Regions from separate parts of the Streptomyces sp. NPDC048182 genome, predicted to be linked through region 3. Evidence: riboswitches for the same ligand, from Rfam matches in the RefSeq annotation. Region 3 holds a riboswitch; each other region holds the start of a gene.

Region 1 (7,057 bases), on a different contig from region 3:
CGCCACCTCGCTGGCCTTCCTGCGCCGCCGCGGGCGCCTGGGCCGGGCGGGCGCCGACTTCGTGCCCCGCGAGCGGGAGCTGCTCGACGCCCTGTGGAGCCGCCGGGCGGTGGCCCGCCCCGCCCTGGACCACGCGGCCCGCACGACGGCCCGGCCGCTGCCGGTACCGGCCCGGGTGCCGCCGGGGACGGTGTACGGACCGGCGTACGGCTACGGTCACCCGGTGCCGCAGCAGAGCCCGCACCCGCAGCCCTACCCGTACCCGGCGTACAACCCCTACCGGTCGTAGCCGCCCGGCAGGCTCAGGCGGACGCCTCCGTCAGCCGCCCGGCCTCCTCCTCCGTCAGCTCCAGCTCCGCCACCCCGAGCAGCGCGGGAAGCTGCTCCACCGACCGCGCGGACGCGATCGGCGCCGCCACCGTCGGCCGCCCCGCGAGCCAGGCGAGGGCGACCGTGGCCACCGGCACGTCGTGGGCGCGGGCGACGTCGTCCAGCGCCGTCAGCACCCGCTGCCCGCGCTCGGACTCCAGGTGCTTGGCCGCGCCCTCCGCGCGCGGGCTGTCGACCTGGGCGCCGGGCCGGTACTTGCCGGTGAGGAAGCCGGCGGCCAGCGCGAAGTACGGCACGGCGGCCAGGCCCGCGCGTTCGGCGAGGGCGCTCAGCTCGCCCTCGTAGGTGTCCCGGGAGACCAGGTTGTACTGCGGCTGGAGGGCGACGTAGCGGGCCAGGCCCTCACGCTCGGAGAAGGCCAGCGACTCCGCGAGCCGCTCGGCGGAGATGTTGGAGGCGGCGATCTGCCGCACCTTGCCGGCCCGCACCAGCTCGTCCAGGGCGCCGATGATCTCCTCGACCGGCACCTCGGGCTTGTCGAAGTGCGTGTAGTAGAGGTCGATGTGGTCGGTGCCGAGGCGGCGCAGCGAGGCGTCGGCGGCGGCCTTGATGTTGCCGGCGGTCAGGCCCTGGAAGTCGGGGTGCTGACTGACCTTGGTGGCGATGACGACGTCGTCGCGCCGGCCGCGCGCCGCGAGCCACTCGCCGATCAGCGTCTCCGACTCGCCGCCGGAGTTCCCCTCGGCGAAGGCGGAGTAGGAGTCGGCGGTGTCGACGAAGTTGCCGCCGGCGGCCGTGTAGGCGTCCAGGACGGCGAAGGTGGCGTCCCGGTCGGCGGTCCAGCCGAAGACGTTGCCGCCGAGGGCGAGCGGGAAGACCTCGAGGTCGGAGGAGCCGAGCTTGCGCAGTGAAGTCATACCCCGTGACAACGAGCGGACCGGGGCGGGGCATTCCGCCCCGGCCCGGTCAGGGGGCCGGACGGGTCAGGGGGTGAGGCCCTTGTCGTGCAGCCAGGGCATCGGGTCGATGCCGCTGCCGCCGCCCGGGTGGACCTCCAGGTGGAGGTGGGGCCCGGTGACGTTGCCGGTGGCGCCGACGCGGCCGATGACCTCGCCGGTGGACACCTGCTGGCCGACGCTGACGTTGATGGACGACTGGTGGCAGTACCAGAGCTCGGTGCCGTCCTCCAGGGTGAGGACGGTCTTGTAGCCGTAGGCGCCGGCCCAGCCGGCCGAGGTGATCGTGCCGCCGTGCACGGCCTTGAGCAGCGTGCCGGTGGGCGCGGCGAAGTCCAGGCCGGTGTGGTGGCCGGAGGACCAGTAGGCGCCGGCCTGCCCGAAGGTGGAGGTGATCGTGTAGGACGAGGTCGGCAGCGTGTACTGCTTGGCGAGCTTGGCCAGCCGCTCGGCCTCGGCCTTCTTCGCCGCCTCCTCGGCCGCCTGCTTCTTCGCGGCGGTGGCCTTGGCCTCGGCCTCCTTCTCGGCCTTGGCGGCGGCCTCGGCGGCCTGCTTCTCGGCCTTCGCCGCGGCCTCGGCGGCGGCGCGGCTCTCGGCCTGGTCCTCCTGCTGCGCGGCCTGCGCCATGATGCGGGCGCGCAGCACCTCGCCGGCGTCGGCGGCGCTCCGCGGGGCGTCCTCGGAGGCGGAGGCGGAGACGGCGGTCGTGGCGTCCGCACCGACCGCCCCTGCCGTGCCGATGCTGCTGAGCGGGGCGGCGGCCGGCTGGTCGTCCGGGGCGTCGTCGCCGGGGAGCAGGGCGCCGACCGAGGCGGGCAGGTCCGGCAGGTCGTGCAGGCCGGGGAGGTCGGGCAGGGAGATCTCCACCGGCGGCTTGCCGGTCTGCGCGCTGGCCATGCCGCCCGCGCCGACGGCGGCGATGACGCCGACGCCGAGGACGGTGGAGCTGCGGGCGAGGCCGCCGCGCTGCTTGGCGACGCGGTGCCGGCCGCGTATCGGGCGGATCGAGTCCTCGGTGGGGTTCCACTCGCCGAAGGAGTCCGGCTCGGGTCCGAAGGCGGTGAGGGTGTCGCTCTCGTGCGGGGCAGGCATCTGCGGGACAGGCATCTGCTGGACCGGCACATGCGGGGCCACGGGGGCAGGGCGGTTGGACGCCACGCGGGCGCGCTCCTTTCCTTCCTTCCGCCTACCGGGTTAGCTGACGGGTTCGGAGCAGGAAGGTCTCCTACGCGCGTATACCTGCCGTGTCGCCACGGCGTGACACCCGCGATTCACCCCAAGGTGGTGGTTCCCCGGTTCCCTTGCGGGATTCGGCGCGTGCGCACGGAGCCGCCTTCTGTGACGGCTGGGACGACCGCGCTGCGTTATCGAACGTTAATAGACCCGGGCCGGTGATTCCAAGCCGTTCCCGTGGATCGGTGCGGAATCCGTCGCGGACGATCGCCCCAGGGCCGGTGAAATCCGGGCGAGTTGCCCGTCCCGCCGGTCAAGTCGGCGGTCATTACTCACTTGACGGAGCGTCAGCCGCTGTGCGCAGGGCGGTCGTCCCCTCACTCCTGGTAGCAGCACGGTTTAGGGACGCCGTACGGCGAGCAGCGCCATGTCGTCGGCCATGCCGCCCCCGGAGTGCCGGCGCACGTCCCGCGCGAGGGCGCGCAGCAGGTCCGCAGGGTGCCGGAACACCCGGCCGGTCAGCCGCGCGTGGGGGTCGTAGAACTCGCCCCGGGCGTCGCGGGCCTCCGACAGCCCGTCGGTGTACAGCAGCAGGGTGGCCCCGCCGGGGAAGGGGGCCTCCTCGGCCCGGTCGGGCCACACCCCCAGCTCGCCCATGCCCAGCGGCAGCGCCGCCTCCCGGGCGGGCAGCGGGCGCAGGGTGCCGTCGCCGTAGAGCAGCAGCGGCGGCGGGTGGCCGCGGTTGACGAGGCGGACGACGCCGTCGCCGTGCGGGAGTTCGGCGAGCACGGCGGTGGTGAAGCCCTCGAAGGCGTCGAGCCCGTCCCGCCGGGTGCCCTCGCGGGCCAGCGCCCGTTCCAGGCGGTGCGCGACCGCCTCCAGGGTGGCCTCCTGCTCGGCGGCCTCCCGGAACGCCCCGATCACCACGGACACGGCGGCCACCGCGCCCATGCCCTTGCCGCGCACGTCCCCGACCAGCAGCCGCACGCCCCGCGCGCTGTCCTGCACCGCGTACAGGTCGCCGCCGATGAACGCGTCGGCCTGCGCGGCCTCGTAACTGGCGGCGATCTCGAACCCGCCGATCCGGCTCGCCGGCTGCGGCAGCACCGCGCGCTGGGCGGCCTCGGCGATCTCCCGGGTGGAGGCGAGCCGCTCGTCGGTGCGCCGCACGAAGGCGTTGACCAGCACGGCGAGGACGGCGACCGTCGCGATGGTGATCAGCTCGGTGATCGAGTCGACGTAGTGGATGACGCCGAGGGAGGTCTGCAGGGCGATCACCACGGCGACGACGGCGGCGCCGGTGAGGACGGTGCCGCGCCGGGAGTAGAGCGGGGCGGCGATCAGGGGGGCGGCCGTGTAGAAGGGGCCCGCGGTGAAGTAGCGCGGGGTGAGGAGGTCGTACACGACGGCGAGGACGATCAAGAGGACGGGGAGGGCGCGGACGAGGCGGTGACCGGCCGCCGCGCGACGGCGGGCGGCGCGCAGCGCACGAGGTGCCGGCGGGACCTCGTCACCGAGCCCGGGGTCGGGCACGGGATCGCCGGGGAGCCGGCCGCCGGCCCGGGCGTCCGGCCCCTCGTCGTCCATGCCCTTCAGGCTCCCCGGTGCGGGGGCGGGGGGCGAGTCGCGTGGGCCGGACGGGGGATGGTCGTACGGGAGGTGGTCGTACGGGAGGTAGTCGTACGGCGGGGAAACACCGAAGGCCGGGAGCCAGCTGAACTGGTTCCCGGCCCTCGGCCAGAGTAGCGGGGACAGGATTTGAACCTGCGACCTCTGGGTTATGAGCCCAGCGAGCTACCGAGCTGCTCCACCCCGCGTCGGTGTGTCACCACCATACGTCATGCGGCGGGTGGATTGCACATCGGTTCAGCCGGGGCGGTGCGCGCCGGTCACTCCGCCAGGTGCCGGTTGGGCGCGGCGGCCCGCTCCGCGTACTCCGGCAGCACCACCACGGCGGCGCCCGCGGCGGCCAGTACGCCGCTGCCGTCCGCCCCGGGCACGAAGGTGTCGGGCTCCCGCCAGGCCGTCACCACGCGGCGCACGCCGGCGTCCAGGATGAGCCGGGCGCAGGGCGCGGGCCGGGAGGCGCGGTGGGCGCACGGTTCGAGGCTGGAGTACACGGTCGCGCCGGCCAGCCGGGGATCGCCCGCCTCGGTCTTCGCCAGGGCCGCCTCCTCGGCGTGCACGACCGGGTCGCCGCCCTCCCGCGAGTGCCCCCGCGCCAGCTCGGTGCCGTCGGCGGCGACGACGACCGCGCCGACGCTGAAGGCGGTCACGGAGGGCGGGCACAGCTCGGCCAGCTCGCAGGCGAGGGCCAGCCAGTGCCGGTCGGCGGCGGAGACGCCGTCGCCGGCGCCGGGGGCGGTGGGGAGGTAGCGCATCAGGACGACGTCCTCGATGCGCCGGGTCTCCACCAGCCGCAGCCGCCCGGGCCGGTAGCCGCCGGGCCCGAACAGCCGGGGCGCGGCCGGGTCGCCGACGAGGAGGGGGGCGAGGACGAGCTGGAGCTCGTCGGCCAGCTCCTGCTGGAGCAGCTGGGTGTGCACGGTGCCGCCGCCCTCCACCATGAGCCGGTTGACGCCCCGTACGTCGTGCAGGTGTGCGAGGGCCGTGGGCCAGTCGATCTCGGCGCCAAGGGTGACTGCGTCGGCGTCGATGCCCAGCTCCCGGGCCCGCGCGGCGCCCGCGTCCGTCGTGAGGAGCACCTTGTCGCCCCCCGTGTGCCAGAAGGCGGCCGCCGGGTCCAGCTCGCCCGAACCGCTGACGGTGACCTTGAGCGGGTACTCCGCCCGCCCCGCGGCCCGCCGCGCCGCCCGGCGTTCGGCCGAGTTGACCAGCAGCCGCGGGTTGTCGGCGCGGATCGTGCCGGCGCCGACGAGGATGGCGTCCACGGAGGCCCGTACCTCGTCCACGCGGTCGAAGTCGGCGGGCGAGGAGAGCAGCAGCCGGTCGGGACCGGTGTCGTCGAGGTAGCCGTCCAGGGAGACGGCGGCGGAGAGCAGGACGTACGGCAGGGGCATGGAGGCACTCCAGCGCACTGCCGGCGGTGACGCAACGCGCGCCGGGTACTCGCCGGGTACTCGCGGTGCCTGAAGGGAGCCGAACGGTGCTGGAAGGAGGGCGGGCATGACCGCGCTGGCGGTCCCCCTGTGGGACCCGGGCAACGGACAGGGCCTGCGGCAGCTGGCCGAGCTGGGGCTGGCGCTCGTGCTGTCGACGCTGATCGGCTGGGAGCGGGCGGCCCAGCAGAAGAGCGCCGGGCTGCGCACGCACACCCTGGTCGGCATCGCCAGCGCGCTGATGATGGAGGTCTCCCAGCACGGCTTCTCCAATGTGCTCGGCCTGGAGAACGTGTCCTTCGACCCGTCCCGGGTGGCCGCCCAGATCGTCTCCGGCATCGGCTTCATCGGCGGCGGTCTGATCTTCGTACGCCGGGACGCGGTGCGCGGCCTCACCACCGCGGCCACCGTCTGGCTGACCTGCGCCATCGGCATGGCCTGCGGCGGCGGCCTGCCGATCCTCGCGGTGGCCGTCACCGCCGTGCACTTCCTCGTCGTACGCGGCTACCCGCTGCTCGGCGGCCGTCGGCTGTCCCGGCGCGCGCCCACCGCCTTCGAGCTGCGGATGACGTACCGGACCGGCACGGCGCTGCTGCCGAGGCTGATGGAGACCTGCACCCGGCAGGGGTTCCGTATCCTCCAGGTCAAGGTCGAACGGCTGCCGGGCCGCACCGACGCCGCCGCCGGCGTCCTGCTCCAACTGGAGGGCGCGGGCGACACCAGCCGGCTGACCGCGGAGCTGTTCCAGGACGAGGGCGTCCTGGAACTGGAGACCGGCACCACCAACGACGACGAGTAACCGCACCAGACGACGATCAGACGAACCAGTAGACGAGTAGACGAACTAGCAGACGAGTAGACGAGTAGGCACCGCCCTGAACACCCCGCTCGCGGAGGCCCTCTCCGTCGCCCTCCTCGCCCTGGTCCTGGCCTGCGCGGTCCTGCGCCCGCGCGGCTGGCCGGAGGCGGTGACCGCCGTACCGGCCGCGGCGGTCGTGATCGCCACCGGCGCGATCTCCCTCCCCCACGCGGCCGACGAGGCGGCGCGCCTCGGCCCGGTCATCGGCTTCCTGGCCGCCGTCCTCGTCCTGGCCAAGCTCTGCGACGACGAGGGCCTCTTCCACGCCTGCGGCGCCTGGATGGCCCGGGGCGCGCGGGGCCGCCCGCGCCGCCTCCTCGTCCAGGTCTTCCTCTCCGCCTCCCTCATCACGGCGGTGCTCAGCCTGGACGCGACGGTGGTGCTCCTGACCCCGGTGGTCTTCGCCACCGCGGCCCGCCTGGGCGCCCGCCCACGCCCGCACGTCTACGCCTGCGCCCACCTCTCCAACACCGCCTCGCTGCTCCTCCCCGTCTCCAACCTCACCAACCTGCTGGCCTTCACCGCCAGCGGCCTGAGCTTCACGCGCTTCGCGGCGCTGATGACGGTGCCGTGGGTGGTGGCGATCGGAGCGGAGTACGTCGTCTTCCGCCGCTTCTTCGCGGCCGACCTGGACGCGGACACGCAGCCGCCTCCGCACCCCGAGCCGCGCGAGATCCCGC
Region 2 (7,057 bases), on a different contig from region 3:
CAGCACGGACCGAAGGGGGCCCGAGCGTGACGATTCTGGAGAGCATCCGGGGACCACGCGACCTGAAGGCGCTGTCCGCCGCGGAACTCGGTGAACTGACCGCCGAGATCCGCGACTTCCTGGTGGACGCGGTCGCCCGCACCGGCGGGCACCTCGGGCCCAACCTGGGCGTGGTGGAGCTGACCGTCGCCCTGCACCGGGTGTTCGCCTCGCCGGCCGACCGCGTCCTGTGGGACACCGGCCACCAGAGCTACGTGCACAAGCTGCTGACGGGACGTCAGGACTTCTCCAAGCTCCGCGGCAAGGGCGGCCTCTCCGGCTACCCCTGCCGGGAGGAGTCCGCGCACGACGTCATCGAGAACAGCCACGCCTCCACCGTGCTCGGCTGGGCCGACGGCCTCGCCAAGGCCCGCCGGGTGCGCGGCGAGCAGGGGCACGTCGTCGCGGTGATCGGGGACGGCGCGCTGACCGGCGGCATGGCCTGGGAGGCGCTGAACAACATCGCCGCCGCCCGGGACCGGCCGCTGGTCGTCGTCCTCAACGACAACGGGCGCTCCTACGCGCCCACCGTCGGCGGCCTCGCCGACCACCTCGGGGCACTGCGGGCCACCGGTGGGGGCCGGCCGGAGGACCGGGGGGCGGGCCTCTTCGAGAACCTGGGCCTCACCTACCTCGGCCCCGTCGACGGCCACGACCTGGCCGCGGTCGAGGCGGCGCTGCGCCGGGCGTCGGAGGCCCGGGGGCCGGTGCTGGTGCACTGCCTCACGGAGAAGGGCCGCGGCTACCGGCCCGCACTGGACCACGAGGAGGACCGCTTCCACACCGTCGGCGCCATGGACCCGCGCACCTGCCGGTCGCTCGCCCCGTCCGGCGGCGGCCCGTCCTGGACGTCCGTGTTCGGCGCCGAGCTGGTCCGTATCGGCGAGGAGCGCCCGGACGTCGTCGCGCTCACCGCGGCCATGCTGCACCCGGTCGGCCTCGGGCCCTTCGCGGAGCGGTTCCCCGACCGGGTCTGGGACGTCGGCATCGCCGAGCAGCACGCCGCCGTCACCGCTGCCGGGCTGGCCACCGGCGGTCTGCACCCCGTCGTCGCCGTCTACGCCACCTTCCTCAACCGGGCCTTCGACCAGCTCCTCATGGACGTGGCGCTGCACCGCTGCGGGGTCACCTTCGTCCTGGACCGGGCCGGCGTCACCGGCACCGACGGGCCCTCGCACAACGGCATGTGGGACCTGTCCGTGCTCCAGGTGGTGCCGGGCCTGCGCATCGCCGCGCCGCGCGACGCCGACCAGTTGCGCGCCCAGTTGCGCGAGGCGGTGGCGGTGGCCGACGCGCCGACCCTGCTGCGCTTCCCGAAGGAGTCCGCCGGGCCGCCGGTGCCGGCCGTGGACCGGGTGGGCGGGATGGACGTGCTGCGCGCCGACGAGCGGCCCGAGGTGCTGCTCGTCGCCGTCGGCGTGATGGCGTCGGTCTGCCTGGGGGCCGCCGAGCTGCTCGCCGCGCGCGGCATCGGCTGCACCGTCGTGGACCCGCGCTGGGTCAAGCCCGTCGACCCGGCGCTGCCGGCGCTGGCCGCGGGGCACCGCCTGGTCGCCGTCGTCGAGGACAACAGCCGGGCGGCCGGGGTGGGTTCGGCGGTCGCGCTGGCGCTCGGCGACGCCGGGGTGGACCTGCCGGTGCGGCGGTTCGGGATCCCCGAGCGGTTCCTCGCCCATGGGACGCGCGCCGAGGTGCTCGCCGACATCGGCCTCACGCCGGTGGAGATCGCCGGCCGGATCGGGGCGGGCCTGGCCGCCGCCGGGGAGCGGCCCGCGCCGGTCCCGCACGTGCCGCACGCCACGCCACACGCGCAAGGAGAAGACTGAATGACCAAGGAGTTCGACCTCGGCGCGCTGCTGGCCGAGCGGGGGGCCGAGCGGTACGAGCTGCACGCCAGGCACCTCAACCACCAGCTCCCGCGCATGCTGCGCACCATCGGCTTCGACAAGGTCTACGAGCGGGCCGAGGGCGCCCACTTCTGGGACGCCGAGGGCAACGACTACCTGGACATGCTCGCCGGGTTCGGGGTGATGGGCCTGGGCCGCCACCACCCGGTCGTCCGCAAGGCGCTGCACGACGTCCTGGACGCCTCGCTGGCCGACCTGACCCGCTTCGACTGCCCGCCGCTGCCCGGCCTCCTCGCCGAGCGGCTGCTGTCGTACAGCCCCCATCTGGACCGGGTCTTCTTCGGCAACAGCGGCACCGAGGCGGTGGAGACGGCGCTGAAGTTCGCCCGGTTCGCCACCGGCCGCCCCAGGGTCCTGTACTGCACGCACGCCTTCCACGGCCTGACCACCGGCTCGCTCTCCGTCAACGGCGAGGACGGCTTCCGCGACGGCTTCGCCCCGCTGCTGCCCGACACGCCCGTCCCGCTCGGCGACCTGGACGCGCTCGCCGCCGAGCTGCGCAAGGGCGACGTGGCCGCCCTGATCGTGGAGCTCGTGCAGGGCAAGGGCGTGCACGAGACGCCGCCCGGCTATCTGCGCGGCGCGCAGGAGCTGCTGCGCCGGCACAAGGCGCTGCTGATCGCCGACGAGGTGCAGACCGGCCTCGGCCGCACCGGGAGGTTCTACGCCTACCAGCACGAGGACGGCGTGGAGCCGGACCTGGTGTGCGTGGCCAAGGCGCTGTCCGGCGGCTATGTGCCGGTGGGGGCCACCCTGGGCAAGGACTGGATCTTCAAGAAGGTGTACTCCTCGATGGACCGGGTGCTGGTCCACTCGGCCAGCTTCGGCTCCAACGCGCAGGCCATGGCGGCCGGCCTCGCGGTGCTCTCGGTGATGGAGAACGAGGAGGTCGTCGCCAACGCAGCGGCCATGGGGGACCGGCTGAAGTCCCTGCTTGCCGCGCTGGTCGACCGCTACGAGCTGCTCGCCGAGGTCCGGGGCCGCGGGCTGATGATCGGCATCGAGTTCGGGCGGCCCCGGTCGCTGAAGCTGCGCGGGCGCTGGACGATGCTCCAGGCGGCGCGCAAGGGGCTGTTCGCGCAGATGGTGGTGGTGCCGCTGCTGCAGCGCCACCGCATCCTCACCCAGGTCTCCGGGGACCACCTGGAGGTCATCAAGCTGATCCCGCCGCTGACCGTCGACGCCGACGACGTGGACCGGTTCGTGGACGCCTTCACCGAGGTGATGGAGGACGCGCACACTGGGGGCGGGCTGATGTGGGACTTCGGGAAGACGCTGGTCAAGCAGGCGGTGGCCAACCGCTGACGCTTTTGCCTGTGAGGCAAGAAGATTGCCCAAAAGGCAAGCCCGGGCTGCAATGGAGGCATGACTTCCATCGAGTCCGTCATGGCGCCGCAGCTGCGCGCCCTGCGGCGCCGGGCCGCCCTCACCCTGGAGGCCGCGGCCCGCGCCGCCGGGCTGTCGCCGGCCCACCTCTCCCGCCTGGAGACCGGGCAGCGCCAGCCCTCGCTGCCGATGCTGCTCGCCCTCGCCCGCGTCTACGGCACCACCGTCTCCGACCTGCTCGGCGAGACGGCTCCCGAGCGGGAGGCCGTGGTGCGCGGCGCCGACATGGAGCCGACGGTCGCCGGCGGCTGGACGTACCGCCGGGCCGGCGGGTCGGGGCGCGGCATGCAGGCGCTGCGGGTCCACGTGCCGCACGACTCCCAGGGCTCCCAGGGCGACATCGTGCGGGTGCACCCCGGCGAGGAGTGGCTGCACGTGCTGCGCGGCCGGCTCCGGCTGGCGCTCGGCGACAGCGTGCACCGCCTCGGTCCTGGCGACAGCGCGCACTTCGACTCGCTCACCCCGCACCGGATCGCCGCGCTGGACGCCGACGGGTGCGACCTGCTGTTCGTCCACACGCTGCTGCAGAGCCCGACCACCGCGCTGTGCCTGGGGGAGACGCCATGAGAGACATGCAGGAGAAGTTCCCGCGGGCCCTGTGGGTCCGGCTGCTCATCTACATCGCCCTGGGCCACGTCTTCGGCGCCTTCCTCTTCCTGCTGTTCGAGGTGGGCGCCAAGTAGCCGGGCGGGCGGCTCAGTCCGCCAGCATCCGGGAGCGCAGCCGCTCCCGGGTCTCCGGGGTGAGGCCGAGCCCGCGCTCCAGGTAGGTGTCGACGTCGCCCCACGTCTCCTCGACCGTCTCGAAGGCCGCCGCCAGGTACTCGGCGCGGGCGTCGAAGAGCGGGTTGAGCAGCTCCATGACCTCGGGCGACCAGGCCGAGGCGGAGGAGGAGCCGCGCTGCACCTTGTAACGGCGGTGCGTGGCGTTGGACTTCAGGTAGTCCTCGACGATGGCCTCGCGCTCCACGCCCAGGGCGAGCAGGGTCACGGCGACCGACAGGCCCGCGCGGTCCTTGCCGGCCGCGCAGTGCATCAGGGCGGGGACGCTGTCCTCGGCCAGGGCGTGCAGCACCCGGGAGTGCTCGGCGGTGCGGTCCTTGATGATCGAGCGGTAGGAGGCGGTCATCCGGGCGGCGCCCTTGCCGTCGGCGAGGATGGCGCGCAGCTGGTCGAGGTCGCCGTCGCGGACCATCTTCCAGAACTCGGCGCCGTCGGCCGGGTCGCTCAGCGGCAGGTTGACGTTCCGCACGCCCGGCAGCTCGACGTCCGGGCCCTCCAGCTTCTGGTCGGCGGCGTTGCGGAAGTCGAAGACCGTGTGCAGGTCCAGCGAGGCGAGGAACGCCGCGTCCTCGGCGGTCGCGTGCGCGAGGTGACCACTGCGGAACAGCACGCCGTGCCGCACTCGGCGCCCGTCGGCCGCCGGCAGCCCGCCGACGTCACGGAAATTGCGTACGCCGGTCAGCTCGGGCTCGGCCGACGGGGCGTGCTCGGTCACGTTACGGCTGGATGAAGTCACGGCTCGACGATACGACACCCCCCGTCCGACGTGCGGCGGTGCGTGAGGAGCGTCATAACCGTGACGGTGCGTGCCTCGTCATGTTCACGTAATTCAGGTAATTCCTATGGCCCTTTGCGGGAAATCCCGCTTTCCGAATCGACGCAGGGTGACGAGGAATTCCGATAAAGGATCAAGACGGCACTTGTCGGCTCGGGTCCCCGTCACTTACGTTCACCTCCGATCCGGACGGACGCCCAATCCTGCCGCCGCCCGGAGCCAGAAATCGTCAAGCACCCGTCCATGGCAGGAGCGGGGGACCCACAGGTAAGACCGCCTGTTCCGGTTCCCGGAACGGCTAGGGGTAAAGCCGCGCATTCCGCGCGGCCGGGCATCTCCAGTCCGCACCCGACAGCTCACCTCGCAGGCGCCGGAGAGGAATTCGTCATGCCCGCGAAGGGTAAGCACCGCCGTCCCAAGGCCAACCGCCTCACCCGCACCATCGCCGCCGTCGCCGGAACCGGCAGCGCCGCGATCGCGCTCCCGCTGATGGGCGCCGCCGGCGCGCACGCGGCCCCCGCTCCCGCCAAGGCCGCCACGGCGCACACCTACACGGTGAAGAGCGGCGACTCCCTGTCCGGGATCGCCCGTGCGCAGCACGTGTCCGGCGGCTGGAAGAAGCTGTACGACAACAACCGCGACGCCATCGGCGGCAACCCGTCGCTGATCCGCCCGGGTCTGAAGCTCACCCTCGGCGAGCAGGCCACAGGCAAGGCCGAGCCCGCAGCCGCGAAGCCGGCGAAGCCCGCCGCCAAGGCCGAGCCGGCCGCAGCGAAGGCCGAGCCCGCCGCCACCGGCTTCACCGCCCCCGTGGCCGGCGCCACCATCGGCACCCCGTACCACCAGGCCGGCAGCATGTGGTCCAGCGGCTACCACACCGGCACCGACTTCGTCGTCCCGACCGGTACCTCCCTGAAGGCCGTCGGCGCGGGCACCGTCGTCTCCGCCGGCTGGGGCGGCGCGTACGGCAACCAGGTCGTCATCAAGCTCGCCGACGGCCACTACGCCCAGTACGCCCACCTGTCCGCGCTGTCCGTCTTGGCCGGCCAGGCCGTGACCGCGGGCCAGCAGGTCGGCCTCTCCGGCGCCACCGGCAACGTGACCGGACCGCACCTGCACTTCGAGATCCGCACGACGCCGGACTACGGCTCCGACGTCGACCCGGTCGCCTACCTGCGCGCCCACGGCGTCTCTCTCTGACGCCGCCGCCACGCCACCGAAGGCCGGACCCACGATCCCCGGGTCCGGCCTTCGGTGTTATTCCTGAATTGGCCAACACTTTAGGCGTGGCCTTTCTCACCGTTCGTCAAGCCCCGCCTACGGTCGCGTAGGTCACATTCCGAGGTGAATCATGGGCCGACGTGGCAGACGATTCGAAGAGTGACAGCGAAGCAGTGATCGGGTCGTACGTGGCGCTGGGGGACAGCTTCACCGAAGGCGTCGGCGACCAGGGCCCCGACGGGTCGCCGGTCGGCTGGGCGGACCGGTTCGCCGTCCTGCTCGCCGACCGGCGGCCCGAGGGCGACTTCACCTACACCAACCTCGCGGTGCGCGGCCGGCTCCTCGACCAGGTCGTGGCCGAGCAGGTGCCCCGTGCCGTCGCCCTCGCACCGGACCTGGTCTCCTTCTGCGCCGGCGGCAACGACATCATCCGGCCCGGCACCGACCCGGACGAGGTCGCCGAGCGCTTCGAGCGGGCGGTGGCGGCGCTGACCGCGACGGCCGGCCGGGTGCTGGTGACGACCGGGTTCGACACTCGGGGCGTGCCCGTGCTGAAGCATCTGCGCGGCAAGATCGCCACCTACAACGGACATGTGCGGGCCGTCGCCGACCGCTACGGGTGCCCGGTGCTCGACCTGTGGTCGCTGCGCGGCGTCCAGGACCGCAGGGCCTGGGACCTGGACCGGCTCCACCTGTCCGCCGAGGGCCACACCCGGGTGGCGCTGCGCGCGGGCCAGGTGCTCGGCCTGCCCGTCCCGGCCGACCCCGACCAGCCCTGGCCGGCGCTGCCGCAGCGCGCCGCGCTGCACGTGCGGCGGGACGACGTGCAGTGGGCGCGGGAGTACCTGGTGCCGTGGATCGGGCGCCGGCTGCGGGGCCAGTCGTCGGGGGACCACGTGACGGCGAAGGGCACGCTGTCGCCGGCCGACATCCGGACGCGGATCACG
Region 3 (7,057 bases):
ACGTACCCGGCGCGGAGGACGCCCCCTAGAGCGGCGGCCCCGCCACCACCGCCACCGGCTTGCCCAGGGAGATCCCCGAGCCGTCCCGGCGCGGGTCCTGCTCCGGCAGCGCCACCGGCGTGCCGTTCTTCTGCGCGGCCAGCGCCGGCACCGGGCCCGCCCAGGCCAGGGACAGGCAGTCCTCGCCCTTCAGGAAGCGCTGGCAGCGCACGCCGCCGGTGGCGCGGCCCTTGCGCGGATACTGGTCGAAGGGGGTCAGCTTGGCCGTGGTCTGCACGGAGTCGTCCAGCGTGCCCCGCGAACCGGCGACGGTGAACACGACGGCGTCCGCGGCCGGGTCCACCGCCGTGAAGGAGATGACCTTCGCGCCCTCGGTGAGCTTCACGCCCGCGACCCCGCCCGCCGGGCGGCCCTGCGGGCGGACCTGCGCGGCCTGGTAGCGCAGCAGTTGGGCGTCGTCGGTGATGAAGACCAGGTCCTCCTCGCCGGTGCGCAGCTCCACCCCGCCGACGATCCGGTCGCCGGGCCGCAGCGTGATGACCTCCAGCTCCTCCTTGTGGGAGGGGTAGTCGGGCACCACGCGCTTGACGACGCCCTGGGCGGTGCCGAGCGCCAGGCCGGGCGAGGACTCGTCAAGGGTGGTCAGGCAGACCACCGACTCGTCGTCCTCCAGGGACACGAACTCCGCCAGCGGGGCGCCCCCCGACAGGTTCGGCGCCGCCGTCTGCTCCGGGAGCTGGGGCAGGTCCACCACGTTCACCCGCAGCAGCCGGGCCCCCGAGGTCACCACGCCCACCTCGCCGCGCGCCGTGGCGGCCACCGCCGAGACGATCACGTCGTGCTTGACGCGCCTGGCACCGGCCGCCCCCTCCAGGGGGGCGTCGTCCGCGGTCCGGGCGAGCAGGCCGGTGGAGGACAGCAGCACCCGGCACGGGTCGTCCGCCACCTGGAGCGGCACCACGGCGGCCGGCACGCCGGGCGACTCCAGGAGCAGCGTGCGCCGGTCGGTGCCGAACTTCTTCGCCACCGCCGCCAGTTCGGCCGAGACCAGCTTGCGCAGCTCGGCGTCCGAGTCGAGGATCCTGGTCAGCTCCGCGATCTCGGCGTTGAGCCGGTCCTTCTCGGACTCCAGCTCGATGCGGTCGAACCTGGTGAGCCGGCGCAGCGGCGTGTCGAGGATGTACTGGGTCTGCGTCTCGCTCAGCGAGAAGCGGTCCATCAGGCGCTGCTTGGCCTGCGCGGAGTTGTCGCTGGAGCGGATGAGGCGGATCACCTCGTCGATGTCCACCAGCGCGGTGAGCAGGCCCTCCACCAGGTGCAGCCGGTCGCGCTTCTTGGCCCGGCGGAACTCGCTGCGGCGCCGCACCACGGTGAAGCGGTGGTCCAGGTAGACCTCGAGCAGCTCCTTCAGGCCCAGCGTGAGCGGCTGGCCGTCCACCAGGGCGACGTTGTTGATGCCGAAGGACTCCTCCATCGGCGTCAGCTTGTACAGCTGCTCCAGGACCGCCTCCGGCACGAAGCCGTTCTTGATCTCGATGACCAGGCGCAGCCCGTGCTCGCGGTCGGTGAGGTCCTTGACGTCGGCGATGCCCTGGAGCTTCTTCGAGCCGACCAGGTCCTTGATCTTGGCGATGACCTTCTCCGGGCCGACCGCGAAGGGCAGCTCGGTGACGACCAGGCCCTTGCGGCGGGCCGTGACCGTCTCCACCGTCACCGTGGCGCGGATCCTGAAGGTGCCGCGGCCGGTCGCGTAGGCGTCCCGGACGCCGGGCAGGCCGACGATCCGGCCGCCGGTGGGCAGGTCGGGGCCCGGCACGTGCTTCATCAGGGCTTCGAGGTCGGCGTTCGGGTACCGGATCAGGTGCCGGGCGGCGGCGATGACCTCGCGCAGGTTGTGCGGCGGCATGTTCGTCGCCATGCCGACGGCGATCCCGGAAGAGCCGTTGACCAGCAGGTTCGGGAAGGCGGCGGGCAGGGCGACCGGCTCCCGCTCCTGGCCGTCGTAGTTGGGCCCGAAGTCGACGGTGTCCTCGTCGATGGAGTCCGTCATCAGGCTGGTCGCCTCGGCCATCCGGCACTCGGTGTACCGCATGGCGGCCGGCGGGTCGTCGTTGCCCAGCGAGCCGAAGTTGCCGTGGCCGTCGACCAGGGGCACGCGCATGGAGAACGGCTGGGCCATGCGCACCAGGGCGTCGTAGATCGACGCGTCGCCGTGCGGGTGCAGCTTGCCCATCACCTCGCCGACGACACGGGCGCACTTCACGTAGCCGCGCTCGGGGCGCAGGCCCATCTCGCTCATCTGGTAGACGATGCGGCGGTGCACCGGCTTCAGGCCGTCGCGGGCGTCCGGCAGGGCGCGCGAGTAGATGACCGAGTACGCGTACTCGAGGAAGGAGCCCTGCATCTCGTCGACGACGTCGATGTCGAGGATCTTCTCCTCGTACGGGTCGTCGGACGGCGGGGTCTTCGTACTACGGCGGGCCATCGCTGCCGGCTCCTTGCTGAAGCGTGGACGGTGATCTGACGCGGACCATTGTGGCCCGCGGCACTGACAGCGACCGACCGGGACCCGGCGCGCGCTGCCCGCAGGGTACCGACCCACCGGGCCGATTCTCGCTGTGGGCGTAGCCGCCACGGGAACGGCGCCGGTGGCCCGCACGCTTGCATACAGTGGCGGGAGCGGCGGGAATGCGGCACTTCCGCGCCACCCGGCACCAAGATTCCGCGATCGAAGGGACGTACATGCCCATGGGTCACACGGCCACAGCCCAGGCCGGCTCCGGCGGCCTGACAGCGACCGAGCACCGCCTGGCCAACGGCCTGCGCGTGGTGCTCTCCGAGGACCACCTGACCCCCGTCGCGGCGGTGTGCCTCTGGTACGACGTCGGCTCCCGCCACGAGGTCAAGGGGCGCACCGGCCTGGCTCACCTCTTCGAGCACCTGATGTTCCAGGGCTCCGCCCAGGTCAAGGGCAACGGCCACTTCGAGCTGGTGCAGGGCGCCGGCGGCTCGCTGAACGGCACCACCAGCTTCGAGCGCACCAACTACTTCGAGACCATGCCCGCCCACCAGCTGGAGCTGGCGCTCTGGCTGGAGGCCGACCGCATGGGCTCCCTGCTGGCCGCCCTGGACGAGGAGTCCATGGAGAACCAGCGGGACGTGGTGAAGAACGAGCGCCGCCAGCGCTACGACAACGTGCCCTACGGCACGGCGTTCGAGAAGCTGACCGCCCTCGCCTACCCGGCGGGCCACCCCTACCACCACACGCCGATCGGCTCGATGGCCGACCTGGACGCGGCGACCCTGGAGGACGCCCGCGCCTTCTTCCGCACGTACTACGCGCCGAACAACGCGGTGCTGTCGGTCGTCGGCGACATCGACCCCGAGCGGACGCTCGCCTGGATCGAGAAGTACTTCGGCTCCATCGCCTCCCACGACGGCAAGCCCGCCCCCCGGGACGGCTCCCTGCCGGACGTCATGGGCGAGGAGCTGCGCGAGGTCGTCGAGGAGGAGGTCCCGGCGCGCGCGCTGATGGCGGCCTACCGCCTGCCCGAGGACGGCACGCGCGCGTGCGACGCGGCCGACCTGGCGCTCACCGTGCTCGGCGGCGGCGAGTCCTCGCGCCTGTACAACCGCCTGGTGCGGCGCGACCGCACCGCCGTCGCGGCCGGCTTCGGCCTGCTGCGGCTGGCCGGCGCGCCCTCGCTCGGCTGGCTGGACGTGAAGACCTCCGGCGACGTGGAGGTGCCGGTCATCGAGGCCGCCATCGACGAGGAACTGGCCCGGTTCGCCGAGGAGGGCCCGACGGCCGAGGAGATGGAGCGCGCCCAGGCCCAGTTGGAGCGCGAGTGGCTGGACCGGCTCGGCACGGTCGCGGGCCGCGCCGACGAACTGTGCCGGTACGCCGTGCTGTTCGGCGACCCGCAGCTCGCCCTCACCGCCGTGCAGCGGGTCCTGGAGGTGAGCGCCGAGGAGGTCAAGGAGGCCGCCCGGGCCCGCCTGCGCCCGGACAACCGCGCGGTGCTGGTCTACGAGCCCACCGCGCCCCAGACCGCCGAAGGCGACGAGAACGAGGAGGCGGCCAAGTGACCGACCTGGCCACCATGGAATTCCACGGGCAGCCGCAGGCCGGCGAGCCCAAGCCGTGGGCCTTCCCGGCCCCCGAGCGCGGCAGCCTGGACAACGGTCTCACCGTGCTGCGCTGCCACCGCCCCGGCCAGCAGGTCGTCGCCGTCGAGGTGTCCCTGGACGCCCCGCTGGACGCCGAGCCGGCCGGCCTGGACGGCGTCGCGACCATCATGGCGCGCGCCTTCTCCGAGGGCACCGACAAGCACAGCGCCGAGGACTTCGCCGCCGAGCTGGAGCGCTGCGGCGCCACCCTCGACGCGCACGCCGACCACCCCGGCGTCCGGCTCAGCCTGGAGGTGCCCGCCTCCCGCCTGGAGAAGGCCCTCGGCCTGCTCGCCGACGCGCTCAGGGCGCCCGCCTTCGCCGACAGCGAGGTCGAACGCCTGGTGCGCAACCGGCTGGACGAGATCCCGCACGAGCTGGCCAACCCCTCGCGCCGCGCCGCCAAGGAGCTGTCCCGGCAGCTCTTCCCGGCCGACGCCCGCATGTCCCGCCCCCGGCAGGGCTCCGAGGAGACCGTCGCGGCCATCGACGCGGGCGCGGTGCGCGCCTTCTACGAGCGCCACGTGCGCCCCGCCACGGCCACCGCCGTGGTCGTCGGCGACCTCACCGGGCTGGACCTCGACGCGCTGCTCGCGGACACCCTGGGCGCCTGGACCGGCTCCGCCGCCGAGCCGCGGCCGGTGCCGCCGGTCACCGCCGACGACACCGGCCGCGTCGTCATCGTGGACCGCCCCGGCGCCGTCCAGACGCAGCTGCTCATCGGGCGCACCGGACCCGACCGGCACGACCGGGTCTGGCCCGCGCAGGTGCTCGGCACCTACTGCCTGGGCGGCACCCTCACCTCCCGCCTGGACCGCGTCCTGCGCGAGGAGAAGGGCTACACCTACGGCGTCCGCGCCTTCGGGCAGGTGCTGCGCTCCGCGCCCGACGGCACCGGCGCCGCGATGCTCGCCATCAGCGGGTCCTTCGACACCCCCAACACCGGGCCGGCGCTGGCCGATCTGTGGACCGTGCTGCGCACCCTGGCCGACGGCGGCCTCACCGACGCCGAGCGCGACATCGCGGTGCAGAACCTGGTGGGCGTGGCGCCGCTGAAGTACGAGACCGCGGCGGCCGTGGCGAGCACCCTGGCCGACCAGGTCGAGCAGCACCTGCCCGACGACTACCAGGCGGCGCTCTACCGCCAACTCGCCGCCACCGGCACGGTGGAGGCCACCGCCGCCGTGGTCAGCGCCTTCCCGGTGGACCGGCTCGTCACGGTCCTGGTGGGCGACGCGGCGCAGATCAAGGCGCCCGTCGAGGCGCTCGGCATCGGCGAAGTGACCGTGGTGGCCGCCGAGTAGCGGCACGCGCGCGCGGCAGGCCCCCGCACGGCCCTGGTACGGAAACGTCACCAGGGCCGTGCTGTGTCCGAATTGGGGAGAGACTGCCTCTCTGTGCTGTGGTGTGCGCAACAAAACCGGTGTTGCGTTTGAGAATTGAACACAGCCGCGTTTAGCGTCATCCGGGCTGTTCGTCAGGCAGTGCGCCGCACCCGCGGCACCGGACAGCCATCGCCGAGTCCCCGTACGGCGCGAGCCAGGGGAGCCGGGGACCCATCGCAGTCCCTGGGGTGAATCGGACGCCCGCGCGCGAGCGAGGGGGCCCGTAGGAGACCTTCCTGCTCCGAACCCGTCAGCTAACCCGGTAGGCGAGAGGGAAGGAAAGGACGAGCCTCTTGGCGTTCACGCGCGCCACCGGGAAGCACCGCCGGCCCAGCCGGATGCAGCGCACCACCGCCCGTGCCGCGAGCGTCGCGGCCCTCACCGCCACCGGCGTCGTCGGCACCCTGGCCGCCCCGGCGCTGGCCGCCCAGGCCGAGCCCGCGCCGGAGACGACCGGCCTCACCCCCGTCATCACCATCGGCGACTCGATAGCCGATCAGATCGACGCCCAGGCCGCCGCCCAGGAGCAGGCCGCCGCGGACGAGGCCGCCCGCAAGGCCGCCGAAGAGGCCGCGCGCGAGCGGGCCGCCGAGGCGGCCAAGGAGGCCCACGAGGCCAAGGAGCGGGCCGCCCGCGCCGCCGAGCGCAAGCGCCTCGACACCTTCGTCGCGCCGATCAGCGGCTCCTACGTCTCCACCGGCTACCAGTCCAGCAGCTCGCTGTGGTCCTCCGGCAGCCACACCGGCATCGACTTCCACGCCGCGAGCGGCACCACGGTGCACGCCGTCGGCACCGGCACGGTCGTCACGACCGGCTGGGGCGGGGCGTACGGCAATCAAGTCGTGATCAAGATGCATGACGGCACGTACACCCAGTACGGGCATCTGTCGTCCATCAACGTCTCGGTCGGCCAGTCGGTCACCCCCGGCCAGCAGATCGCGCTGTCCGGCAACACCGGCAACACCACCGGACCGCACCTGCACTTCGAGGCCCGCACCGGTCCGGAGTACGGCTCGGACATGGACCCGGTCGCCTACCTCCGCTCGCACGGCGTCCACGTCTGAAAAACATCCCCGAATTCCGGTCGGCGGTCGGAAAGAACGCCGAATTGGCCTAGAGTCTTGACCCAGAGTCGCTGAGGACGCGTCCGTCGTCGGCGTTTCACGGGGATTAAGGCGGAGGTCGGCCATGCGAATTCCGGCGCACTCGGTGTGCGCGGCGATCCGGGACGACATCGTCGCCGGGGTGCACCCGCGCGGCAGCCGCCTCACCGAGGAACTGCTCGCCCGCCGCTACGGCGTCTCCCGCGTCCCCGTCCGCGAGGCGCTGCGCACCCTGGAGGCCGAGGGCTTCGTGGTGACCCGGCGGCACGCGGGCGCCTGCGTCGCGGAGCCCAGCGAGCAGGAGGCCGCCGACCTCCTGGAGGCCCGCGCCCTGCTGGAGCCGCTCGGCGCGGGGCGGGCCGCCCGACGCCGCAGCGAGGCCCACCTGAAGGTGCTGCG
Region 4 (7,057 bases), on a different contig from region 3:
GCGGACACCGGGGTGACGGAGACCGGGGCGACGGACAGTGCGGCGCTGGCCGCGCTGCACCGGGTCTTCGGGTTCGACGCCTTCCGGGGCGAGCAGGCGGCGATCGTCGAGCATGTGATCGCCGGCGGCGACGCCGTCGTGCTCATGCCGACCGGCGGCGGCAAGTCGCTGTGCTACCAGATCCCGGCCCTGGTCCGCCCGGGCACCGGCATCGTGGTCTCGCCGCTCATCGCCCTCATGCAGGACCAGGTGGACGCGCTGCGGGCGCTCGGCGTGCGGGCCGGGTTCATGAACTCCACGCAGGACTTCGACGAGCGCCGGATGACCGAGGCCGAGTTCCTCGCCGGCGAGCTGGACCTGCTCTACCTCGCGCCCGAGCGGCTGCGCCTGGACAGCACGCTCGACCTGCTCTCCCGCGGCAAGATCTCCGTCTTCGCGATCGACGAGGCGCACTGCGTCGCCCAGTGGGGCCACGACTTCCGCCCCGACTACCTCTCCCTGTCCCTGCTGGGCGAGCGCTGGCCGGACGTGCCCCGCATCGCCCTCACCGCGACGGCCACCCGCGCCACGCACAAGGAGATCACCGAGCGCCTGGGCATGCCGTCGGCGCGGCACTTCGAGGCCAGCTTCGACCGGCCCAACATCCAGTACCGGATCGTGCCGAAGACGGAGCCCAAGAAGCAGCTGCTGGCCTTCCTGCGCGAGGAGCACGCCGGGGACGCCGGAATCGTGTACTGCCTCTCGCGCAACTCCGTGGAGAAGACCGCCGAGTTCCTCTCCCGCAACGGCGTGGAGGCGGTGCCGTACCACGCAGGACTGGACGCGGGCACCCGCGCCGCCCACCAGTCCCGCTTCCTCCGCGAGGAGGGCCTGGTCGTGGTCGCGACCATCGCCTTCGGCATGGGCATCGACAAGCCGGACGTCCGCTTCGTCGCCCACCTGGACCTGCCCAAGTCGGTCGAGGGCTACTACCAGGAGACCGGCCGCGCGGGCCGCGACCGCCTGCCGTCCACGGCCTGGATGACGTATGGGCTGAACGACGTCATACAGCAGCGCAAGCTGATCCAGTCCGGCGAGGGCGACGAGGCGTTCCGCCGGCGGGCCCAGGGCCACCTCGACTCGATGCTCGCGCTGTGCGAGACGGCCCGCTGCCGCCGCGGCCAGCTCCTCGCCTACTTCGGCCAGGAACCCGACCCGGCCGGCTGCGGCAATTGCGACACCTGCCTGGTCCCGCCGGAGACCTGGGACGGCACGGTCGCGGCGCAGAAGATGCTCTCCACCGTGGTCCGCCTCAAGCGGGAGAGGGGGCAGAAGTTCGGCGCCGGGCAGATCATCGACATCCTGCTGGGCAAGCGCACCGCGAAGGTGATCCAGTTCGACCACGACCAGCTGTCCGTCTTCGGCATCGGCGAGGAGCTGGGCGAGGGCGAATGGCGTGGCGTCGCCCGGCAGTTGCTCGCCCAGGGTCTGCTCGCCGTCGAGGGGGAGTACGGCACGCTGGTGCTGACCGAGGCCAGCGGGGCGGTGCTGCGGCGCGAGCAGGAGGTGCCGCTGCGCAAGGAGCCCGAGCGTCCGGCCGCCGCGAAGGGCACGGGCACCCGGGGCGAGCGCAAGGCGAAGGCCGCCGCGGCCGAGCTGCCCGAGGAGCTGCTCCCCGCCTTCGAGGCGCTGCGCGCCTGGCGGGCGGAGCAGGCCCGCGAGCAGGGCGTCCCGGCGTACGTGATCTTCCACGACGCCACACTCCGCGAGATCGCCACGGTGTGGCCGACCTCCGTCGGACAGCTCGGCGGGATCAGCGGCGTGGGCGAGAAGAAGCTGGCGACGTACGGGGAGGGCGTGCTGGCGGTGCTGGCCGGCCTGAGCGGCGGGGCGGCGCCCGAGGCGCAGGACACCGCGCCCGCGTCCGGTGAGGACGCCTGGCCCACGGACGAGCCCGAGCCCGACGACTGGATATGAGCCCGCGCAGCGTCTAAGCGAGCGCCGTCAGCCCCGGCGCGAAAGTGATCAGCAGGGGCAGCAGCGGCACCAGCGCCGCGATCGCCGTCGCGAGGGCGCGGCGGCGGGGCGCCAGCCTGGGCAGGGGCTCGAGCAGTCGGTCGACCCGCTCGCCGAGGAGGCGGTGGCTGGAGGCGCAGGACAGCACGCCGCGGTGCTGGTTCAACTCGATCAGGGCCAGCGCCGTCGTCAGGTTGCCGCAGCGGCGGGAGGCCGTGTCGTCGGCGGCGAGTTCGACCAGCCGGTGCGTCTGGTCGCAGAAGTGCGCGAAGAGCGGGATGCGGGGGAATCCGGTGGCCAGTGCGGTGGACAGGTGCAGCAGCCAGTCGTGGTGGGCGCGGGCGTGGCCGCGCTCGTGGGTGAGGACGGCGTCGAGCTGGTGGTCGGTGAGGCGGTGCAGGGCGCCGGTGGTGACGATGAGCTGGGGCGGGCTGCCCGGCATCCACCAGGCGTCCGGGTACTCGTCCTCCAGGACCAGCAGCGGACCGCGTCCGGCGGCGAGCCCGGCGGGCAGCTCGGGGGCGCGTTCGTCCAGCTGGGCGCGGGAGCGCGAGCGGCGCCGGCGGGCCTCGACGAGTTCGCGGGCCAGCATGGCGGTCGTCCAGGCCGCGCCGCCGGCGAGCAGCAGGGTCAGTACGGCCGCCCAGACCGGGCCGGCGGAGAGGTCGTACGCGGCGGTCACCGCCGGCGGCGCCGGGGCGAAGAGCTGGGCGCGGACGGTGCCGAAGACGGCCGCGGCACCGAGCGCCAGGGCGGTCAGGCAGCACAGCAGCACCGTGGCGACCAGGCACTGCCAGACCCACAGCGCCACCACGGGGTCCCGCTCCGGCCAGGCCGACCGGGTCAGCGCGCGCGGCGCCGGCACGGCGGCGGTCGCGGCGACGGCGAACAGCAGGAGCAGGCAGACGGTCATGCCACGGGCTCCGGATCCTGGTCGGGAGGTCGGCTCTGGCTCTGGTGCGGTGGGACTGCTGCGCGGGTGGCGCGGACGGGCGGAACGGGGCCGGGTCGGAGCCGGCCGGACCGTCTCGCGCACACCGCCCGACGCCAGTATGACGGTGCCGGGCGGTGCGAGTCAGGTGCCGGACGCGATCGGATCGCGGCGCGGAGGGTCACCCGAGGTCTGGGCCCCGGTCCGCGCCCCCGTCCGGGCGCCCGGTCACGCGTCCGGTCACCTCGCCGAGGCCCACCCGGGCGCCGTCCGGCCCCGGGGCCCAGGCCGTCAGGGTCACCTCGTCGCCGTCCTCCAGGAAGGTCCGCTTGCCGTCGGGAAGTTCCAGCGGGTCGCGGCCGTTCCAGGTCAGTTCGAGGAGGGAGCCGCGCTGCCCGGCGTCGGGCCCGCTCACCGTGCCCGAGCCGTAGAGGTCGCCGGTGCGCAGGGAGGCCCCGTTGACCGTCATGTGGGCGAGCTGCTGGGCGGCCGTCCAGTACATGGTGGAGAAGGGCGGTTCGGAGACGACGTGGCCGTTGACGGCGACGGTGATGCGGAGGTCGTAGCCGCCGGGCTCGACCTGCACGGGGTCGGTGTCGTCCAGGTAGGGCAGCAGTTCGTGGGTGCGCGCGGGCGGGGCCACCCGGGCCTCGTCCAGGGCGTCGAGCGGGGTGATCCAGGCCGACACCGAGGTGGCGAAGGACTTGCCGAGGAACGGGCCGAGGGGCACGTACTCCCAGGCCTGGACGTCCCGGGCCGACCAGTCGTTGAGCAGACACAGGCCGAAGACGTGCTCGCGGAAGTCGCCGAGGGCCACCGGACGCCCCCGCTCGGAGGGCGTGCCCACCACGAAGCCGACCTCGGCCTCGATGTCGAGGCGGACGGAGGGGCCGAAGACCGGGGCGGCGTCGGCGGGTGCCTTGCGCTGGCCCGACGGGCGGACGACGTCGGTGCCCGAGACGACGACCGTGCCGGAGCGGCCGTGGTAGCCGATGGGGAGGTGCTTCCAGTTGGGGGTGAGGGAGTCCTCGGCGTCGGGGCGGAAGATCTGGCCGACGTTGCGGGCGTGGTTCTCGGAGGCGTAGAAGTCGACGTAGTCGGCGACCTCGAAGGGCAGGTGCAGCTCCACCGAGGACAGCGGGTGGAAGAGCGGCTCGATGGCCTCGCGGTGGGCGGGCACCGTCACCCAGGCGGTCAGCGCGCGCCGCACGTCCGACCAGGTGGTGCGGCCGGCCGCGAGGAGCGGGTTGAGGGTGGGCCGGGCGAGCAGGGTGACGTAGGGCGAGCCGAGCGCGTGGGCGGCGGCGCCGGCGTCCAGGACGTGGTCGCCGAGCCGGACACCGACCGTCCGCTCCGGCGAGCCGGGCAGGGAGAACACGCCGTACGGAAGGTTGTGCGGGCCGAAGGGGTCGCCCTCGGGGACGTCGAAGGGGGGCATCGGGTGCTGCCTCTCTCTCGTGCTCGCCGTGCGCCACGTGATCCGTGGCCGCGCCACACGTTACGGGTGGGACGACGGTCTTGGGCAGTGCCCGAGGAGGTGACGCACCCGGCGGGAGAGGGCGGACGCCGGTCCGGCGCACCGGCCGCCGGGCACCGTCGCCGGCGGCGTGCCGGCCTCGGCGCGCAAGCGGCCAGGAGCGCGCAGGAGCGGGCATGATCGTGCGGGCCAGGACCCGGCTCGTACGGCCGCCCGGACGTCCGCGTACTTCCGTGTGCGGAAGCGGTCGCGGCCCGTTCCGGCGGGGGCGGTGTCCGTATTCTCTGATCATGGACCGCACCCCTCCGTACTCCCTCGTCGCCACCGACCTCGACGGCACCCTGCTGCGCGGCGACGACACCGTCTCCGAACGGTCGCTGGCCGCGCTCGGGAGGGTGGCCGAGGCGGGCGGGCTGCACCTGGTGGTGACCGGGCGTCCGGCGCCCCGGGTCCGGCCCCTGCTCGACCGGCTCGGCTGCACGGGGCTCGCGGTGTGCGGACAGGGCGCGCAGGTGTACGACGCCGGCGCGCACCGGCTGCTGTGGTCGGCCGTGCTCGACCGGGAACTGGCCGAGACCGCGCTCGGCAAGATCGAGGCCGAGGTGGGCCAGGTGTACGCCGCGGTCGACCAGGACGGCGTCCACGGGCTGACGCTCGTCGAGCCCGGCTACCGGATGCCCCACCCGACGCTGCCCGCGGTGCGGGTCGGCCGGCGCGACGATCTGTGGTCCGCCCCCATCAGCAAGGTGCTGCTGCGCCACCCCTGCCTGCCGGACGACGAGTTGGCGGCGACCGCCAGGTCGGTGGTCGGCTCGCTCGCGACGGTCACCATGTCCGGCCCCGGCACCGTGGAGCTTCAGCCGTGCGGCGTCACCAAGGCCACCGGCCTGGCGCTGGCCGCCGAGCGGCTGGGCGTGGACCGGCGGCGGACGATCGCCTTCGGCGACATGCCCAACGACGTGCCCATGTTCCAGTGGGCGGCCCACGGCGTCGCCATGGCCGCCGCCCACCCGGAGCTGAAGGCGGTCGCCGACGAGGTCACCACGACGAACGAGGACGACGGCGTGGCCGTCGTCCTCGAGCGGGTCTTCAGTGAGCGTCTGCTCAGTAGGCGCTGAAGACGTTGTCGATGGAGCCGTAGCGGTGGGCCGCGTAGTTGCAGGCGGCGGTGATGTTGGCGACCGGGTCGTAGGAGTTCCAGGACGTGCCGGCGACGTGGTACGTCTGGAAGGTCGGGTCGATCACCTGGAGCAGGCCCTTGGACGGGGTGCCGTTGATGGCGTTGATGTCCCAGTTGTTGATGGCCAGCGGGTTGCCGGACGACTCGCGGATGACGTTGCGGTGGATGCCGTCGTAGGTGCCGGGGATGCCGTGCTGGGCCATCACGGCGAGCGACTCGCGGATCCAGCCGTCGAGGTTGTTCGGGTAGGCCACCGACGCGGTGGTGGCCGTCTTGGCGGCCGGGGTGGCGGCGGAGGCGGTGGCGGCTCCGACGATCGGCATGGCGAGCACGGCGACGCCGGTGCCGGCCAGGGCGAGCTTGCGGGCAAGGCGGGTCCGACGGTTCTGACCGTTGGCAGACATGGTGTGTCCCTCTCCTTACGCCTGCGAGGTGAGCTGTCGGGTTCGGGCGGGGAGGTGCCCGGCCGGGCCCTGACGGGCACGGCTTCACCCCGAGCCGCTCCGGCGATGACCGGGCGCGGCGACTTACCTGGGTCCCCCGCTCCTGCCGGCGAGTGTCGAGTGGATGTGAGTGCGTCGGGCGGTGGCAGGATTCGGCGTCCGCCTGACAGGCCGGGAACGTATGCGAGAGCACATGTCCGAAACAAGTGCAGGAATCACCCAAAGGCCCTGTTGACCTTGAACTGGGGTATTTGGTGGACTTGATCCTTTGCGTACGCCAAGGGTCAACTCGCTTACGGGTCAAGGCCGGGCGCGGCGGAGGGGCGGCTGGCCGCCCGGTCCGGCCGAGTGAGCCAACTCACGGGCGGTCACGAGAGCCGCAAAACAGGCATACATCCCAACTAGTCGCCAATCGGCCGGAGGTGGCGGACATCCGCTCGGTGGCGGGATCTCGACCCCCGGGGATGTCGGTCGATGTCTGCTCATATGCCTTGATCAAAAACATACCGCGCATGATCCGATACCGACCGGCCTGTAACGGTGGGCGCTGGCGGTGATCGAAACGTGACCGGATACGCTGACTTGAGTGGTGGCAGCGACCTATCGACAAGCCGGGTAATCGCCAGAAGACACCAGCAGACAGGAGACCCCTCGTGACCGTCGTCGGGCCGTTCGGGCTGAGCGTGCGGGACCAGGCTCTGGAGGCCGATGTCCAGGCCGGGTTGGTGGCTGTCGAGGAAGGGTTGCTCGAGGCAACCAAAAGCGAGGTCCCCTTCATCACCGAGGCCGCCCAGCACCTGGTGCGCGCCGGCGGCAAGCGGTTCCGCCCCCTGCTGGTGATGCTCGCGGCCCAGTTCGGCGACCCCTACGCGCCCGGCGTGGTGCCCTCCGCCGTGGTCGTGGAGCTGACCCACCTCGCGACGCTGTACCACGACGACGTGATGGACGAGGCCGCCGTGCGGCGCGGCGTGGCCAGCGCGAACACCCGCTGGGGCAACTCCGTCGCGGTGCTCACCGGAGACTTCCTCTTC

The links. Region 3 has a riboswitch for cyclic di-AMP ahead of ACGFZL_RS27710 (M23 family metallopeptidase). Riboswitches for the same ligand answer to the same signal wherever they lie in the genome.
Positions count from the first base shown of each region.
Region 1: another riboswitch for cyclic di-AMP. It lies ahead of ACGFZL_RS05870 (peptidoglycan DD-metalloendopeptidase family protein); the one in region 3 lies ahead of ACGFZL_RS27710 (M23 family metallopeptidase).
Region 2: another riboswitch for cyclic di-AMP. It lies ahead of ACGFZL_RS18415 (peptidoglycan DD-metalloendopeptidase family protein); the one in region 3 lies ahead of ACGFZL_RS27710 (M23 family metallopeptidase).
Region 4: another riboswitch for cyclic di-AMP. It lies ahead of ACGFZL_RS06645 (transglycosylase SLT domain-containing protein); the one in region 3 lies ahead of ACGFZL_RS27710 (M23 family metallopeptidase).

Region 1 is NZ_JBIDAQ010000002.1:591,068-598,124, reverse strand. Features, by position in the region: gene ACGFZL_RS05880 (PrsW family intramembrane metalloprotease) at 1-289, shown strand, start outside; gene ACGFZL_RS05875 (aldo/keto reductase) at 303-1,247, opposite strand; gene ACGFZL_RS05870 (peptidoglycan DD-metalloendopeptidase family protein) at 1,314-2,444, opposite strand; cyclic di-AMP (ydaO/yuaA leader) riboswitch at 2,456-2,612, opposite strand; gene ACGFZL_RS05865 (PP2C family protein-serine/threonine phosphatase) at 2,859-4,046, opposite strand; tRNA gene ACGFZL_RS05860 (tRNA-Met) at 4,203-4,276, opposite strand; gene ACGFZL_RS05855 (dihydrofolate reductase family protein) at 4,349-5,479, opposite strand; gene ACGFZL_RS05850 (MgtC/SapB family protein) at 5,586-6,317, shown strand; gene ACGFZL_RS05845 (SLC13 family permease) at 6,394-7,057, shown strand, end outside.
Region 2 is NZ_JBIDAQ010000008.1:237,698-244,754, forward strand. Features, by position in the region: gene ACGFZL_RS18390 (1-deoxy-D-xylulose-5-phosphate synthase) at 27-1,865, shown strand; gene ACGFZL_RS18395 (aspartate aminotransferase family protein) at 1,866-3,251, shown strand; gene ACGFZL_RS18400 (helix-turn-helix domain-containing protein) at 3,312-3,899, shown strand; gene ACGFZL_RS18405 (DUF6126 family protein) at 3,896-4,015, shown strand; gene ACGFZL_RS18410 (tyrosine-protein phosphatase) at 4,029-4,829, opposite strand; cyclic di-AMP (ydaO/yuaA leader) riboswitch at 5,114-5,272, shown strand; gene ACGFZL_RS18415 (peptidoglycan DD-metalloendopeptidase family protein) at 5,277-6,089, shown strand; gene ACGFZL_RS18420 (SGNH/GDSL hydrolase family protein) at 6,284-7,057, shown strand, end outside.
Region 3 is NZ_JBIDAQ010000017.1:67,352-74,408, reverse strand. Features, by position in the region: gene ACGFZL_RS27730 (CobW family GTP-binding protein) at 1-29, shown strand, start outside; gene ACGFZL_RS27725 (DNA topoisomerase (ATP-hydrolyzing) subunit A) at 26-2,485, opposite strand; gene ACGFZL_RS27720 (M16 family metallopeptidase) at 2,743-4,089, shown strand; gene ACGFZL_RS27715 (pitrilysin family protein) at 4,086-5,474, shown strand; cyclic di-AMP (ydaO/yuaA leader) riboswitch at 5,676-5,839, shown strand; gene ACGFZL_RS27710 (M23 family metallopeptidase) at 5,849-6,619, shown strand; gene ACGFZL_RS27705 (GntR family transcriptional regulator) at 6,744-7,057, shown strand, end outside.
Region 4 is NZ_JBIDAQ010000003.1:133,917-140,973, forward strand. Features, by position in the region: gene recQ (DNA helicase RecQ) at 1-1,956, shown strand, start outside; gene ACGFZL_RS06630 (M56 family metallopeptidase) at 1,970-2,908, opposite strand; gene fahA (fumarylacetoacetase) at 3,108-4,364, opposite strand; gene ACGFZL_RS06640 (HAD family hydrolase) at 4,694-5,521, shown strand; gene ACGFZL_RS06645 (transglycosylase SLT domain-containing protein) at 5,508-5,987, opposite strand; cyclic di-AMP (ydaO/yuaA leader) riboswitch at 5,992-6,148, opposite strand; gene ACGFZL_RS06650 (polyprenyl synthetase family protein) at 6,680-7,057, shown strand, end outside.